DNA from 4 places in the Bacillus mojavensis genome. Region 1 is predicted to be linked to each of the others. Evidence: riboswitches for the same ligand, from Rfam matches in the RefSeq annotation. Region 1 holds a riboswitch; each other region holds the start of a gene.

Region 1 (4,352 bases):
TGCATCAGCATGGTAGCGACACTCAGCCGCCGTTTTTGCCCTTGGCTGATCGCAAACGGATGGTGGTCCGCCAAATGTGCAAGACCGAAGCGTTGCAGCAGATTCTGCGCTCTTTTCTCGGTTTCGGCATTTGCCGTATGGCCGAATAGCAGCTCATCATATACTGTATCAGTCACAAACTGGTGTTCTGGATTTTGGAAAACAAACCCCAATTGTTTACGAAGCTCTTTTTCTTTGTAAGACTCCAGCGGCTTATCATGCAGAAGAATCTTGCCGCTATTCGCTTTGAGCAAACGGGCGAGAACAGATAACAGGGTAGATTTTCCTGTGCCGTTTGGCCCGACAAGTGCCGTCAAAGAGCCTGCACGCAATGAAAAACTGATGTCTTTGAAAATGGTCTGCTGTCCTCTTGAAAACGATAAGTTCTTGACCTGCACTGCATGTTCAGCAGAAAGAACCACAGCTTCTTCAGTATGCCCAGCAGGGAAGGGTTCCTTGAACAGCGTTTCCTTTGACAATGTAAACGGTATAATCACATTTTCTTGTAAGTCACAAATTTTTGGCACAGTGATTCCCATTGTTCTTAACATGTTTGAGTGATGCTGAAACATATCCGTAGTCGGCCCGTCTAAGGCTTTCTTGCCTGCTCCATCCAGTACAATTGTTCTTTCAACCCAAGGCGCCCACTCATCAAGCTGATGTTCGATGACGAGAAGGCCGAAGCCTTTTTCCTGCTGAAGCTCTTTGATCATTTGAACGAATTCCCGCGCTGAATAAGGATCTAAAAGGGAAGTCGGTTCATCCAGAATAATGAGCTCAGGCTCCATCGCCAAAATACAGGCGAGCGCGACTTTTTGCTTCAGTCCCCCTGACAGAGTAGAAATTGTGCTTTTCTTTAAATGAGAGATGTGTAATTTATCCAGAACCGCATCAATTTTCTTTGCCATTTCTTCTTGAGGAACTTGCAAATTTTCCAATCCGAAGGCGATTTCGTCCTCCACTGTCAGCATACAAAACTGCTGATCAGGGTCCTGAAAGACGACTCCGACATGCTGAGCGATCGTTTCAGAGGTTTCATCATCAGTGATCGGTTTTTGAAATAAGAATACATGCCCGGACAGCACCCCGTCACAAGCTTCGGGGTAAAGTCCGTTTAAACAGAGGGCAAGCGAGCTTTTTCCGCACCCGCTCGGCCCTAACAATAAAGCGCATTCTCCTTTTAGGAGCTCAAACGTTATCTCTTGAAAAATCGGTTTCTCGTTTTCTTCATATGAAAAACGAAGCCGGTCAACCGAAAGTAACGTATTATAGGCTTGCATGATTAGATACCCGTTTCCGTTTCTTTTTCAGTTCCTTTCCCAGCGCCATTCCGTTTAAGACGCCCGTATATGCGAGAGAATCGCTGACAGCTTTTCCAAGAAGTCCGGCTAGAACCGCACCTGAAACGAGACGGATCACAAGCATAATGAGCAGGTATCCCGGTGAATACGCCGCATAACCGGAAACAAAGAGATCATAAATAAAGCTGGCCACCGAAGACCCCATACCCGCCAGAAGCAGCACAGGAAGGGAATATGCTTTCCAGCGTGTCGCAAGAAATACTGCTTCTGCTCCGAGACCTTGAACAACGCCGATCACGATAACCATCGGGCCTGAAGGATTTCCCAGCAAACATTCAACGAGAGCTGCGATGACTTCAGATACAAGGGCAGCCCCCGGTTTGCGAATGATGTACGCGGCAATCACCGACACGATAAACCAAATGCCGTAAATAGGTTCATAAGCGATGGGCCCGAACATCCCTGCAAGTACGTTTCCAAAATGAGTGAATACTAAATAAACAATGGCAAAAACAATACTGATTACGGACATGATGACAATTTCTTTTACTTTCCAGCTTTTCATTTTATCCCTGCTTTCTGTTTTCTTGATGGACTGTTTGCCGAGAAGTTCACGGTCATTGTGACGTGTGTTGTTTGCTGATTTGCCATGCGGAAAGCGGCTTCCAGCGTTCGGAACACGTCGTGTGCATCTCCGTCTAGCTCACTTGCGTAATGAACACCCTGAACAAAGGTGCCGTCAGCCTTAGCGATTTCAACAGCTTTCATGATGATGTCCATATAATCCGGCTCATTCATCGGATAAAGTGCAAATTGGCATGGAGCCTCTGCTTTCAGGGTATGGACAAATTCTTCGTTGACACGCTTTTCATCTGCTGTCAGAAATGTATCTCCTTGTGTATCGCCGGGGCAGCCGATGGAAAACGTCCCGTTCATAACGATGTGTTTTTCGCTATTTGCTGCATAAAGGTAGATGGCTTTGGCGGCGTCGAATACATGCTCGATCGATCCGCGCAAAACTGTGCTGATATGATCGGTTTTTGTCCAAACCTTTGACGTATCGGTTTTTTTCAGCGCAGACTTAATCACACTGATAAAATCATCCGTCATTGGGTATAAAGAGAACCGAAAACCGGCGATTCTGCTTGTACCGCATAAGTTGTCCATTTCTCTGACCTCCTGTTTTTTTGGTAAAATAAAAAACTGCATATCCTTAGGGAATATGCAGTCATAGATCGAGTAAGCGCACGAAAAAATACACCTTTCGGTCAACCTGCACTTCCCCACGCTGGTATTATCCAGATCGGGTCATAAGGGATCAAAGCGTGTTTTTTCGCGCTTTATCTCAGCCATAACAGCACCCCTAGTGCTTTCCGTATACAATTTTTTATTTTGACATCATAATAGATGATAAGAATCATTTTGTAAACAATGAAATCATTTTTTTCATATAGGAACATGAGAGGATGATCGGATTTGGAAAAAGGGCACATATTAATTGTGGAAGATGAAGAAAAAATCGCCAGGGTCCTTCAGCTTGAATTGGAATATGAAGGATACAGCGTGACCATCAAACATAATGGCACTGAAGGGCTTGACGCGGCCGCCGAAGGTTCGTATTCCCTGCTGCTGCTTGATGTCATGCTGCCAGGGATGAGCGGGCTTGAAGTGCTGCGCCGGCTGAGGAAAACAGATCAAGGAACACCGGTTATTTTATTAACCGCCCGCGACAGCATTCCAGATAAGGTAACAGGGCTGGACATCGGTGCGAATGACTATGTCACCAAGCCGTTTGAAATTGAAGAATTGCTTGCCAGAATCAGAGCGGCACTTCGCCAAACCGGAAGCAAAACAGAGGATATCGGCACATTTTTGACATATGACGATTTGCAAGTAAACGAAAAAACACGTGAAGTCAGACGGGGAGACAAAGAAGTTGAATTAACGCCCCGGGAATTTGATTTGCTTGTCTATATGCTGAAGCATCCGCAACAAGTGCTGACGAGGGAGCAAATTCTCAGCTCTGTATGGGGGTTTGATTACATCGGTGATACAAATGTCGTCGACGTGTACATAAGGTATATCAGAAAAAAATTGGACTATCCTTACGAAAAACAGCTGATTCATACCGTGCGCGGAGTCGGCTATACCATTAAGGGGTAAATGATGAAGCTGAAGACTAAGATTCATCTTTATACATCTATTTGGCTGTTGATTTTATTAATGTTGGTCCATACTGCGGTCTATCTCATTTTTTCATCGGCACTCACCTCAAAGGATGCAGCCCGTCTTGCTGATGAAACAGACAATATCGCCGAAGCTCTTCATACCGCCGAAACACAAGGAGTGGCTTTGCAGGATATGCTGCAGGCGTATCTTCCGGCAAACGGAATGGTACGGATAGTGACTGCGGATCAGAAAGCCGTTATGACCATCACCAAGGAAAAAGCATATAAAGACTTCCCTCTTACTTTTCACAGCGGAGAAACGACAGACGTGACAAAGCATACAGGCAAACTGTTTGCAGCAGCAGCTGTCCCTGTCATTTGGACAGATGGACAAGTCGTATCTCTTCAGCTCGTGGAAAGGCTGGAGCATACAGACGAAAGTCTTTTTCTGCTAAAATTTATTTTAATTGCGGCCAGCGCAGCGGTCTGTATCGCTTCCTTCTTTGCTGGCAGCTTACTCGCCCGCCATATCATCAATCCAATCAGACAATTGGTGACAACGATGAAAGACATCCAGAGAGAAAAAGCATTCAAAACAATTTCTCTGGAAGGACAGTCGCACGACGAATTATATCAAATGGGGCTGACTTTTAATGAGATGGCGAGCATGCTGAAAGAGCACTACGACAAACAGCAGCAATTCGTCCAAGACGCTTCACACGAGCTGAAAACCCCGCTCACCATTATTGAAAGCTACAGCAATCTAATGAAACGCTGGGGGGCAAGAAGGCCTGAAGTGCTTGAGGAATCCATTGAAGCCATTCATTCGGAAGCGATCCATATG
Region 2 (4,352 bases), 1.6 Mb from region 1:
TTGACTACAGGGCTGTTACCTTCTATGGCGGGCCTTTCCAGACCTCTTCATCTACCTCGTTCCTTTGTAACTCCGTATAGAGTGTCCTACAACCCCAAGAGGCAAGCCTCTTGGTTTGGGCTAATCCCGTTTCGCTCGCCGCTACTCAGGGAATCGCATTTGCTTTCTCTTCCTCCGGGTACTTAGATGTTTCAGTTCCCCGGGTCTGCCTTCTCATATCCTATGAATTCAGATATGGATACCACTCCATTACGAGTGGTGGGTTTCCCCATTCGGAAATCTCCGGATCAAAGCTTGCTTACAGCTCCCCGAAGCATATCGGTGTTCGTCCCGTCCTTCATCGGCTCCTAGTGCCAAGGCATCCACCGTGCGCCCTTTCTAACTTAACCGTTAAAAAGAATCACTATGTGATATCTTGTGTTACTAATTGAATGTGATGTCTACTGTTATCTAGTTTTCAAAGAACACGTTTCGAAGGAATGATCCTTCAAAACTAAACAAGACAGGGAACGTTCTGTTTATAAGACCCAAGGTCTTATCTTCCGTAAATATCCTTAGAAAGGAGGTGATCCAGCCGCACCTTCCGATACGGCTACCTTGTTACGACTTCACCCCAATCATCTGTCCCACCTTCGGCGGCTGGCTCCATAAAGGTTACCTCACCGACTTCGGGTGTTACAAACTCTCGTGGTGTGACGGGCGGTGTGTACAAGGCCCGGGAACGTATTCACCGCGGCATGCTGATCCGCGATTACTAGCGATTCCAGCTTCACGCAGTCGAGTTGCAGACTGCGATCCGAACTGAGAACAGATTTGTGGGATTGGCTTAACCTCGCGGTTTTGCTGCCCTTTGTTCTGTCCATTGTAGCACGTGTGTAGCCCAGGTCATAAGGGGCATGATGATTTGACGTCATCCCCACCTTCCTCCGGTTTGTCACCGGCAGTCACCTTAGAGTGCCCAACTGAATGCTGGCAACTAAGATCAAGGGTTGCGCTCGTTGCGGGACTTAACCCAACATCTCACGACACGAGCTGACGACAACCATGCACCACCTGTCACTCTGCCCCCGAAGGGGACGTCCTATCTCTAGGATTGTCAGAGGATGTCAAGACCTGGTAAGGTTCTTCGCGTTGCTTCGAATTAAACCACATGCTCCACCGCTTGTGCGGGCCCCCGTCAATTCCTTTGAGTTTCAGTCTTGCGACCGTACTCCCCAGGCGGAGTGCTTAATGCGTTAGCTGCAGCACTAAGGGGCGGAAACCCCCTAACACTTAGCACTCATCGTTTACGGCGTGGACTACCAGGGTATCTAATCCTGTTCGCTCCCCACGCTTTCGCTCCTCAGCGTCAGTTACAGACCAGAGAGTCGCCTTCGCCACTGGTGTTCCTCCACATCTCTACGCATTTCACCGCTACACGTGGAATTCCACTCTCCTCTTCTGCACTCAAGTTCCCCAGTTTCCAATGACCCTCCCCGGTTGAGCCGGGGGCTTTCACATCAGACTTAAGGAACCGCCTGCGAGCCCTTTACGCCCAATAATTCCGGACAACGCTTGCCACCTACGTATTACCGCGGCTGCTGGCACGTAGTTAGCCGTGGCTTTCTGGTTAGGTACCGTCAAGGTACCGCCCTATTTGAACGGTACTTGTTCTTCCCTAACAACAGAGCTTTACGATCCGAAAACCTTCATCACTCACGCGGCGTTGCTCCGTCAGACTTTCGTCCATTGCGGAAGATTCCCTACTGCTGCCTCCCGTAGGAGTCTGGGCCGTGTCTCAGTCCCAGTGTGGCCGATCACCCTCTCAGGTCGGCTACGCATCGTTGCCTTGGTGAGCCGTTACCTCACCAACTAGCTAATGCGCCGCGGGTCCATCTGTAAGTGGTAGCCGAAGCCACCTTTTATGTTTGAACCATGCGGTTCAAACAAGCATCCGGTATTAGCCCCGGTTTCCCGGAGTTATCCCAGTCTTACAGGCAGGTTACCCACGTGTTACTCACCCGTCCGCCGCTAACATCAGGGAGCAAGCTCCCATCTGTTCGCTCGACTTGCATGTATTAGGCACGCCGCCAGCGTTCGTCCTGAGCCAGGATCAAACTCTCCGATAAAGTAGTTTGACTGACTACGCACATCGTTGTGCGATTTATTTAAAACTTGAATTAACAGGTACGTTTTGTCTTGTTTAGTTTTCAAAGATCATCACCACTCTCGATGAAGCAGCTTTATTAATATAACATTCAGCTCTCTGATTGTCAACAACTTTTTTTCAAAGTGTTTTGAGGCTTCTTGTTTTGTCTGCTGTTCATCAGCGACGTTTAATAATATAACACCTATAATTATTTATTGCAATAGTTTTTTTAAAAAAATCTATAAAATAATAAAACTGTAATCTTTTTTAATTCTATCTAACTTGTAATGCTTTTTAAAACATATATCTATTAATGAATATTTGCCACAGGCAATATCATCTTGTTGTTTTAACCTTTTTCTTGTATAGTAGAAACGAACTAAATATCCGATAACCACAAGGGGAGCATAAAAGCTGAGAGTGAGCGGTTCCGTTCTGACCCTTTGAACCTGTTAGTTAACGCTGGCGTAGGGATGTGGCAAAGTCAAATGAATTGCAGATTGTAAAGCAGTGCGTGGAACTTTCCTATCCTTCCGCGTGCTGCTTTTTTGTTGTCCTTTTGGATTGTCTATCAATGGAAGGGGATTTTTATGGCTCAACCAAGACAACTGGTTCGTCTTATTGAAATTGCAATCATGACTGCTGCTGCTGTCATTTTAGACATCGTTTCCGGAATGTTCCTCCGTATGCCTCAAGGAGGATCGGTATCCATCATGATGATTCCGATTTTTTTGATTTCATTTCGCTGGGGAGTTAAAGCAGGTCTTACCACCGGTCTATTGACAGGTCTTGTTCAAATTGCGATTGGAAATCTATTTCTTCAGCACCCTGTTCAGCTATTGCTTGATTACATTGCAGCGTTCGCCGCTGTTGGAATAAGCGGCTTTTTCGCTTCCGCTGTCCGCAAATCAGCTTTATCAAAAGCAAAAGGAAAATTGATTGTATCAGTGATTTGCGCAGTTTTTATCGGCAGTTTTCTGCGTTATGCTGCACATGTGATTTCAGGGGCGGTATTTTTCGGCAGCTTTGCACCAAAAGGAACGCCGGTATGGATTTACTCATTAACTTATAATGCTACTTATATGGTTCCATCATTCATCATCTGTGCGATTGTCCTTTGTTTATTGTTCATGACAGCTCCGCGCTTGCTGAAAACTGAAAAAGCTTAATCTAACAACCCCCAGCGGCCGTTCCGCTGGGGGTTGTTTTCTATCTTCTGTTAAGCAGATTTTTTAATGAAGCAAGATCCGGCCAAGCGAATCCTATTTCTTTCAAACTTTCTCCTGCGATTTCAAACCTATCCTGGGCTGCTCTTTCAGGTGAAAACGACTGATAAAATGTAATCGAAGGATTCTCTTCTACGACCCAAACAAACATGCTCGTAAAGCCATGATCAAGCAAAAAATCTGCTCCCTTTGTCAAAAGTGCTCTGCCTGCACCTTGCCGCTGTTTTTCTTCTAAAAGGTAAATGGCATATAACTCACCGTCATAGCCTTTCTGCTCTGTACGAATAGGACCAAAAGATGCAAAGCCGAATACTGAACCTTTATCATCTTCTGCCACAAAAACCCCCTTTAATGAACGGGTTTTCCATTTGGCTTCAAAATCGTTGTAGTTTAAACCATTTAAGTATTCAGCCGAGACAATGCCGCTGTATGTTGTCATCCAGCTGTCAACGTGCACTTTTGCGATGGCCTTTATATCATCTATTCGTGCTTCTCTTATAGTCACCATTCATTCTCTATTCCTTTCCGCAATGGTTATTCAGATTTTTGAACAGGTTTTGTTTCTTTTAATTCATTTGTCAGTTCGTTGATGCTCTGTTTGATGTTGCCTTTTCCTGAAAAGTTCTCAATCATTTCCTTTACGTCGATTCCCGAAGACGCTTTTAAGCTTTCTTGTAAGCTGGACATTAAGTTTGTCGCATAGCTTGTGACTTTGTTGGCGCCGCTTGAATCACCGCTGCCTCCTGTATCAACGACGGTGATCTTATCAATATTTGAAAGCGGTGCTGATACCTGTTTCGCGTATTCCGGAAGCATTTTGACAATCATATCGAAAATTGCAGCCTGACCGTACTGCTCAAAGGCAGCAGCAATTTTTTCTTTCGCTTCCGCTTCAGCAAGACCTTTTAAGCGAATAACCTCGGCCTCTGTCTCACCTTTTGCTTTTTCCGCTTCTGCTTTTGCAAGACCGTCAATTCTGACCCTTTCAGCTTCAGCCT
Region 3 (4,352 bases), 210 kb from region 1:
AAAGCTTGTAAACGGGAACTTGCGTCTTGTCTTAAGTGTCATTCAAAGATTTAATAACAGAGGGGAGTATGTTGATGACTTATTTCAAGTCGGCTGCATCGGACTAATGAAATCCATTGATAATTTTGATCTAAGCCACAATGTTAAGTTTTCAACATACGCTGTACCTATGATTATCGGAGAGATCCGCAGGTATTTGCGCGATAATAACCCGATACGAGTCTCGAGATCACTCAGGGATATCGCATATAAGGCACTCCAGGTAAGAGAACGGTTAATCAGTGAGACAAGCAAGGAGCCGACGGCAGAGGATATCGCCAAAGTTCTTGAAGTACCGCACGAAGAAATCGTGTTTGCACTCGACGCCATTCAAGATCCGGTATCTCTTTTTGAACCGATCTACAATGACGGCGGAGATCCGATTTATGTCATGGATCAAATCAGTGATGAACGCAACAAAGATACACAATGGATTGAAGAGCTGGCTTTGAAAGAGGGCATGAGAAGGCTGAACGAGAGGGAAAAAATGATTTTAAGAAAACGGTTCTTCCAAGGAAAAACGCAAATGGAAGTAGCCGAAGAAATCGGGATTTCTCAAGCACAGGTGTCCAGACTGGAAAAGGCAGCAATCAAACAAATGAATAAGAATATTCATCAATAGCATGGACGCGGAAAGCCTTTAAAACAGAAATTGTTTTAAAGGCTTTTCTATTTAGAACGAGCGGTTTACGTTTTCGAAAAAGTAAGGTATCCTAGTCCGTACAAAGTTTTGTGAAAATTAAAACAATTCTTTGATTTGGAAAGAGGAGGACCACAATGATTTTGCAGCTTGACAATGTCTCACTAAGACGGAATGGAAAATGGATACTAAAGGATATTCATTGGAAAGTAGAAGAAAAGGAGAACTGGGTGCTTTACGGATTAAACGGAGCAGGGAAGACCGCGCTGTTAAATATGCTATGCTCTTACTATTTTCCGACAACAGGCGAGATGCAGGTGCTTGGTCATGTATTCGGAAAAACGGAGCTGGGAGATAAACTCAGGCGAAAAATCGGCCTTGTCTCAGCGGGTCTTCAGCAAAAATTGTATCCGGCAGATTCAGCTTTTGAAATTGCTCTGAGCGGGGCATATGCTTCAATTGGCTTGTATGAAACTCCAAGTGCGGATATCAGAGAAAAAGCGATTGCCCTGCTCGAGGACTTAGGAGCCATCGATTATGCTGACCGCCGCTATGAAACTCTTTCTCAAGGAGAGAAACAAAGAGCTTTAATTGCAAGAGCGCTAATGGCTGATCCGGAGCTGCTTATACTGGACGAACCAGTTACAGGACTTGATTTTATTGCCCGGGAAAAACTGTTAGATACGATTACACATATTGCAAGCAGGGAAAATGCGCCGTCTATTCTTTATGTTACGCATCATGCGGAAGAAATTTTGCCGATTTTTGATAAAGCCCTCTTGTTAAAAAAGGGAGAAGTCTTTAGATCAGGACAAATGAAAGACATGCTGACAGACGAATCACTTTCTTCTTTTTTTGATACGCCGATCCGTGTATTATGGAATCAGGATCGTCCGTTTTTAACAAGAGCTGAGACGGTAACAAATGCATAACGACATACGATTCATCCTAGGGGTGCTTTAGAAGCTGAGAGAGACGCTTGTCTCAACCCTTATTGACCTGATCTGGATCATACCAGCGGAGGGAAGCGGTGAAAAAGCGGAGAATGCAGCAGCTTGCACTCTGCTTTCTTTATTAAGCCGTTTCATGAATATGAAACGGCTTTTTTCTATTAAAAATAGGAGCGGATAACATGATTGATCAAGTAGAATCTTTACTAAAAAAAGCGGAAGAACAAAAGGACGAGCTCATTGGGCTTGCGAAAACGCTGATTTCTTTTAAAACACCGGCGCCGCCTGCGAGAAATACAGACAGCATCCAAACATGGATTGCGCAGTTTTTGCGTGAACGGGGATTTTTCATCGACAAATGGGACGTTTATCCTGGAGATCCCAATGTTGTGGGTGTTTTAAAGGGAACAAATACAGCAGCCTATCAAAGTTTAATCATCAATGGGCATGTCGATGTGGCAGAGGTAAGAGAGGACGAGGAATGGGTGCATGAGCCGTTTTGTCCTATTGAGAAAAACGGTTTCTTAATCGGCCGGGGCGCCTCAGATATGAAAGGCGGAATGGCCTGTGTGCTGTTTGCTGTAAAGCTGATTCGTGAAGCAGGCATTGAGCTCCCGGGCGATTTGATTCTGCAATCGGTCATCGGGGAGGAGGTCGGAGAGGCCGGCACGCTTGAATGCTGCAAAAAGGGCTATCACGCAGACTTTGCAGTTGTGGCGGATACGAGCGATATGCATATTCAAGGTCAAGGCGGAGTGATTACAGGCTGGATCGAAATCAAAAGCAGTCAAACGTTTCACGATGGAACAAGACGCAATATGATCCACGCTGGCGGAGGAACATTCGGGGCGAGCGCGATCGAAAAAATGGCAAAAATCATTTCTGGACTCGGTGAGCTTGAGCGCCATTGGGCCATTATGAAACGTTATCCCGGCTTTGCACCCGGTACAAACACAATTAATCCCGCTGTTATAGAAGGAGGCAGACATGCGGCCTTTATAGCGGATGAGTGCCGGCTGTGGATCACAGTCCATTTTTACCCGAATGAAACGCATGAACAAGTGGCAGCGGAAATAGAAGATTACATCAACCGGCTGAGTGATAGTGATATTTGGCTGAGGGAAAACCGTCCTGTCTTTAAATGGGGAGGCTCTTCAATGATTGAGGATAGAGGAGAAATTTTTCCGGCCTTGGAAGTTGATCCGGCTCATCCTGGCGTTTTAGCCCTTACAGCGTCACACGAGGAAATCAAACGCGAACGCCCGGTCGTTGACGTCTCTCAGACCGTAACCGATGGCGGATGGCTTTATAATGCCGGTATCCCAAGCGTGATCTACGGACCTGGCAATTTATATAATGCTCATTCCGTTAATGAGGAGGTATCGATTGAGCAGCTCGTAGATTATACGAAAATCATGCTCACATTCATCCTTAGATGGTGCAGCCGTAAAAAAGAACAATGATCATGAAAATTTCTCCTTGCTGACAAGGTTCAGCCCGCCCGTTCATATACTAGAAAAAAGGACCAAAAAAAGGACGTGATGGGATGATCAGCATTTCAGAATTTCAGGTGAAAGACGTCGTCAATGTCTCTAACGGAAAAAAATTGGGGAGCATCGGAGATATTGATATCAATGTCACTACAGGAAAAATTCAGGCGATTATACTAGGGGGAAATGGAAAAGTTCTCGGTTTTTTTGGAAAGGAAGAGGAAATGGTCATTCCTTGGCGAAATATAGTTAAAATCGGTGAAGATGTCATTTTAGTCCGATTAAGTGAATCCCATGCTTAGCTTTTTTGCCGCTGATTGTCAAATGCCGGAAGTCTGAACTCTTCCGGCACATTTCATTTATGAAATATGCAAATCGGCGCTAAACGAATGCAGAAAGATGTGGTAAAATAAGTGGGAAATTACGCCTTATAAATGTTTGTCGAAAGGTTGGATCATCATGAATACATATCACCCATTCAGTCTCACCACCCCCTCGACACTCATGATACAAGACTGGAAACAAACGAATCAAAATCATGCAGAAATCATTGCCGGATTTACTACGAAAAACGGCGGTGTCAGTCAAAAACCTTTTGAGTCGTTAAATACAGGATTGCACGTTCATGACAAAGATGCAGATGTGGTTAAAAATCGTGAATATATAGCCGATATGTTTAATATTGATTTGCAGTCTTGGGTATTTGCTGACCAGACACACGACAATCGCGTCCAAAAAGTGACGCAGAGGGACAGGGGCAAAGGCGCCCGTGAGTATCAATCAGCTTTTAAAGCAACAGACGGGCTCTATACAAATGATAAAAATGTATTCCTGGCATTATGCTTTGCTGATTGTGTGCCTCTTTTCTTTTTCGATCCGGTGAAATCGCTTGTCGGGGTCGCTCATGCCGGATGGAAAGGCACGGTCAAACAGATTGGCAGAGAAATGGTGAAACAATGGACCGAACAGGAGGGCTCGAAGCTTTCTGATATATACGCTGTTGTCGGACCGTCTATCTGCGGTGCGTGCTATACCGTGGATGATCGTGTGATGAATGCTGTCCGCGCATTGCCGTTTTCAGCAGAGCGTGCCGTAAATCAGACGGGGCAGGGGCAGTATCAGCTTGATCTGAAAGAGCTGAATCGACTCATACTGATTGACAGCGGTTTGGCAAATGAGCAGATTTCTGTCAGCGGTTTATGTACGGAAAGTGAGCCATCACTTTTCTTTTCC
Region 4 (4,352 bases), 150 kb from region 1:
GGTGTACGGCAGCACAATAAATCCCTCTTCAAGAAGCTGTTCAGACGCTTTTAACGTTTCCACAGGATCGGGCAGCAATGAACGGCTGCACCCGATGACTTCGACTTTAATCATGTCACAAAGCCCGGATGCTTTCGCGAGCCGTGCAATTCGAACTGCTTCTTCCGCCGTACTGGCGCCAGCTGTATTTGGCAGAAGCGTATATTTGGATAAATCAAGCTGTTCCAGAAAATTAGGCTGAGACGCTTCAAAGATATTCATTCTCCGTACAGCAAATGTTAAAATATCAGACTCTGAAACAGCCACCGCTTCCTTTTGAATATCAAACGATGGATATTTTCCCGTGCCCAACAGCAGCCTTGATTGAAATTGTTTCCCGCCAATTGTTAACATTCTCATCCGCCTCCTACAAAATGGACAATTTCGATGACATCACGATCACACAGCTCTACCTCGTGATATTGTTCTTTGCCGATAATTTCTTTATTTCTTTCAACGACAACGATTTTATGTTCAAGCTGATAAGACGCAAGCAGATCCTGAATCGTACCTGTGTCTCTATCCCATTCAACTTGTTTACCGTTCAGCTGAAGCATCATATCTGAACCGCCTCCTTGCGATCAATTCGAAAGGCGTGCAGCCAGTCCGCCTTGACCTCTTTATTCATAATGAGATCACCAATTAAAGCACCCGTTGCAGGAGCAAGCAGAATCCCGTTTCTGAAATGGCCCGCCGCAAATAAAATGCGGCTGTCCTGAGGGTGCTTGCCAATGTATGGCTTTCCGTCCTTTGTCCCCGGACGCAGTCCCGCCCAAAAACGATCAACCTTCATATTCTGAATCGCCGGCAGCATCGTTTTCGCTTTTTCCATAACCGACTGAAGTCCGCCAAGATCAGCCTTCTCGCTCCAGTCACCAGGCTTCATCGTCGCGCCGACAACCAGTCTGCCGCTTTTTCTCGGTACGATATAGCAATGATCATGATAAAGTGTTTTTGTCAGCGGAATGTCATCATTCCAAACAGACAGGCACTCTCCTTTTACAGGAAAAAATGACTGATTCAGCCCGAGCTGCTTAAAAAACATCCCGCTCCAGACCCCGCTGGCAACCACGACATAATCCGCATGCATGTCACCGGACGCTGTTTTGACCAAAATGGATTCACCGCCACGTGTCACATCGAAAACAGGAGCATGCTCAAAAATATCCGCACCAAGCGCTTTAGCCGATTTAGCATATGCCTTGCATACAAAATAAGGCTCAACATGAACATCATCCTGAATAAAGCTCGCCCCGTAAATCTCACTGGCCGTATACGGCTCTTTTTCCAGCACTTCTTCTTTTGTATGCCAGCTGACAGAATCCAAATCGTCCATCCGTCTGAGGCGTGACACGTCTTCTTCGGAGAATGCAAGCTTAAACATACCGCCATCATGCCTTCTAATATCGATACCGGATAATGCAAATAGCTCCTCTCCAAGACCTCGGTACATACGCTGACTGTGCATGGCGAAATCAAAAAACGCATCCCGTTCCTCGCACTCGGCATGGGCGCCAAGCATCCCTGCCGCGGCGCTTGTTGTTCTGCCGCCTATTGTTCCGCTTTCAAGCAATGCGGTGTTTTTCTTTTCTTTTGCCAACTGATAAGCGATCGCGGAACCAATAATTCCGCCTCCAATGACAACTGCATCATAATGCCTTTTCATACTGAATCTCCTTTAGCTTGCGGGAATATCGTCTGGCAGCTTCCAAAGGATCATCGGAAGAAAAAATTCCGGACATGACAGCAATACCGTCTGAACCTGCTTGCTTCATTTCTCTTAATTTGGCAGGTGTCATCCCTCCAATTGAAATAACCGGAATCGAGATCCTCTGTTTGATTTCTGAAAGCAAAGACACGCCTCTGCCCTTAAGGCCTTGTTTGCAATCCGTTTCAAACACATGGCCGAACAAAACATAATCAGCATCATCCTTTTCTGCCTGAAGCGCTTCCTCCAGTGAATGCACTGATCGCCCAATGTGCAGGTGAGGAAATCTGGCTCTTACTTGTTTCGGCGAAAAGCTGCAGCTCGGCAGCTGAACACGATGAATATTTGAAAAAAGTGCAATATCAACCCGGCCATTCATCACCAGCTTTTGCTTATCAACACCGCCTTCAGAAATAAGCTCCAGCAGTTTCAAAATGTCAGCCGCCGATTTAGACCGTTCGCGAATATGGATGTAATCAACCTCATCCTGAATGGCTATAATGGATCTCACTAGATCTTCAACCGGCTTGCGGTCATCAGTTATGGCGTGCAGCTCCAAGTCCTTCCACCTCTTTTACGCTGCTGTCTGACCAGCCTTCTTTTCGATAAGCCATTCCCCAGAACTGATATTCATAATAGCTGGAAATAACAAAATTCTCTTTCATCTTGGCACGCACTTCCTCGGTGCTGTTTTCCGCCAACTCATCCAAACGGTTAATTTGTTCTTCCACCTGCTGTCTGAACCAGTCACCACCGTAGGTACCAATCCACTTCTGATAGATCGGATGCCCCGGATCACATGTCAGCAATTTCTCACCAACCTCATAATAAAGCCAATAGCACGGGAGAAGAGCTGCCAAGATTTCTGCAAAATTCCCGCTCAAGACCGAACGGTACATATGAGATGTATAAGAGTAAGCGGTAGGAGATGGCTTAAATGCCTTCTGTTCTTCCTCACTAATTTCCAAAAGATCTGTAAACTCGCGATGAAGCGCCATTTCCGCTTCATATGTACCTTGAGCATGGCTGGCCATGCGTCCCGTTGTGTAAAGGTCCTTCGCATAAGCGGCGCCGAACGATTGCACCTTCGCAAAATGCGTTAAATAATAAGAATCCTGAAGCACGTAGTATTTAAAACGGTCAATCGGAAGAGTTCCGTCACCGATCCCCTGAACAAATGGATGGACAAAGCTGCCTTCCCACCATTCTGCGGCTGCACTGCGGCATTCTTCTGAAAACTTCACACGTCATTCCCCCTGTCTGATAATAAAAAAACCACTTTCCCGCAAGGAAAAGTGGTTTGGAATTGGCATAGTTATATAACACAAATACCGCTCCACTTCCCTACGCAGGTCTGAACCTGTTCAAGTTATGAGGGTCTAAAAGTCACACTTTTATCTCAGCCCTTATAAAGGACACCCCTAGTGGTTTTACGAATACATATTGAATTGTTCTGCACCTCTATATTAACACGAATCCTTATTTGGTCAAGATATTATCCTTCCAATGTTTTCTTAAGATCCGTTACGTACCCGCGTGATCCGGTGACAATTAAGCGGTCTCCGATTTTCAGCCTTGTATCGCCGTGAGGAACGATGCTGTCCACACCTCTGAAAATCCTGACAAAAATCACATCGCCTGTTAAAGGGAATTCACGGAGAATCACGCCGTCGTATTTGCTGTTCTCCATATTAATTTGATACAGCGAAGATTCCTGGTTTGTGAGCAGTTTCATGACGCCAGGCGCTTCTATCAGCGCGCGAAGCAGTGTTTTGGTCGACAGCAAGATGGAAAAGATGCCGATGCCCTGCTCCTTCAATTTCGCTTCGTTCTTCGGTGATCCGGTGCTGGCGATGACTCTTTCTGTCCCCTTTTCTTTGGCGTATAATGCGATGTCCGTATTCATGTCTTCATCCCCTGTCGCCACTACAAGGATATCTGTATCAAATATACCGAGTGATTCAAGGGTTTGATGCTCATAATCAGGAAGCGTTTCAACGGAAAATACTGAGTCTGACAGCTTTTCCTCAGCGTTTTCTTGATAAACGTGCACGACACGCACTTCATACTCACTCTCAGGCAATTCAAGTGTAACAGGCAGTGTCATTTGATTAGCGCCGATAAATGTGATCTTCTTTTTCTCCTCCGGCTGCTCCTGTTTTTTGTACAGCTTTTTAAATCCGACCGGCGTAAAAATGCTTGCAATAACCGCCACCAGCGTAAGCGCTCCTGACATATTCGCACTGATGACATGAAGCTGCTGGCCGATTGTCGCAGCGGCAATCACAAGAGAAAGCGTTGATGTCAGCAGGAAACCAGACGCCAATATTGTGCGGTTATCATACCATTTCTTCAAGTACAGGATAGGAAGAATCTTGCTTACTAACAGTGCCATAAGCAGCAGCGGAATCATCACTAAAATTTTCGGGTCCTGAAAAAGTGTCCAAATATCCAATTTTACGCCGACCATCACAAAGAAAATCGGTATTAAGAACCCATAGCCGAAGGAATCGAGCTGCTGAACCAATTCCTTGTTCGGCGAGAGCAGGGAAACAAGCACGCCCGCTAAGAAAGCGCCGAGTATATTTTCTGCCCCCAGTGATTC

The links. Region 1 has a riboswitch for thiamine pyrophosphate ahead of HC660_RS07295 (HMP/thiamine ABC transporter substrate-binding protein ThiU). Riboswitches for the same ligand answer to the same signal wherever they lie in the genome.
Region 2: linked by a shared signal. The riboswitch ahead of thiT (energy-coupled thiamine transporter ThiT) and the one ahead of HC660_RS07295 (HMP/thiamine ABC transporter substrate-binding protein ThiU) in region 1 are both predicted to bind thiamine pyrophosphate.
Region 3: linked by a shared signal. The riboswitch ahead of HC660_RS08365 (acetylornithine deacetylase) and the one ahead of HC660_RS07295 (HMP/thiamine ABC transporter substrate-binding protein ThiU) in region 1 are both predicted to bind thiamine pyrophosphate.
Region 4: linked by a shared signal. The riboswitch ahead of tenA (thiaminase II) and the one ahead of HC660_RS07295 (HMP/thiamine ABC transporter substrate-binding protein ThiU) in region 1 are both predicted to bind thiamine pyrophosphate.

What each region holds. Positions count from the first base shown of each region.
Region 1 covers NZ_CP051464.1:1,399,555-1,403,906, forward strand. Annotated here, with positions in the region: gene HC660_RS07285 (ABC transporter ATP-binding protein) at 1-1,319, opposite strand, end outside; gene HC660_RS07290 (ECF transporter S component) at 1,306-1,905, opposite strand; gene HC660_RS07295 (HMP/thiamine ABC transporter substrate-binding protein ThiU) at 1,902-2,507, opposite strand; TPP riboswitch at 2,604-2,715, opposite strand; gene ykoG (two-component system response regulator YkoG) at 2,817-3,503, shown strand; gene HC660_RS07305 (sensor histidine kinase) at 3,507-4,352, shown strand, end outside.
Region 2 covers NZ_CP051464.1:2,962,427-2,966,778, forward strand. Annotated here, with positions in the region: rRNA gene HC660_RS15580 (23S ribosomal RNA) at 1-389, opposite strand, end outside; rRNA gene HC660_RS15585 (16S ribosomal RNA) at 559-2,108, opposite strand; TPP riboswitch at 2,518-2,619, shown strand; gene thiT (energy-coupled thiamine transporter ThiT) at 2,719-3,297, shown strand; gene HC660_RS15595 (GNAT family N-acetyltransferase) at 3,338-3,862, opposite strand; gene floT (flotillin lipid rafts scaffold protein FloT) at 3,889-4,352, opposite strand, start outside.
Region 3 covers NZ_CP051464.1:1,609,830-1,614,181, forward strand. Annotated here, with positions in the region: gene sigG (RNA polymerase sporulation sigma factor SigG) at 1-661, shown strand, start outside; gene HC660_RS08360 (ABC transporter ATP-binding protein) at 817-1,611, shown strand; TPP riboswitch at 1,620-1,722, shown strand; gene HC660_RS08365 (acetylornithine deacetylase) at 1,812-3,092, shown strand; gene HC660_RS08370 (YlmC/YmxH family sporulation protein) at 3,176-3,421, shown strand; gene pgeF (peptidoglycan editing factor PgeF) at 3,579-4,352, shown strand, end outside.
Region 4 covers NZ_CP051464.1:1,244,829-1,249,180, reverse strand. Annotated here, with positions in the region: gene thiG (thiazole synthase) at 1-399, opposite strand, end outside; gene thiS (sulfur carrier protein ThiS) at 396-596, opposite strand; gene thiO (glycine oxidase ThiO) at 596-1,705, opposite strand; gene tenI (thiazole tautomerase TenI) at 1,689-2,306, opposite strand; gene tenA (thiaminase II) at 2,284-2,991, opposite strand; TPP riboswitch at 3,072-3,180, opposite strand; gene HC660_RS06395 (monovalent cation:proton antiporter family protein) at 3,243-4,352, opposite strand, start outside.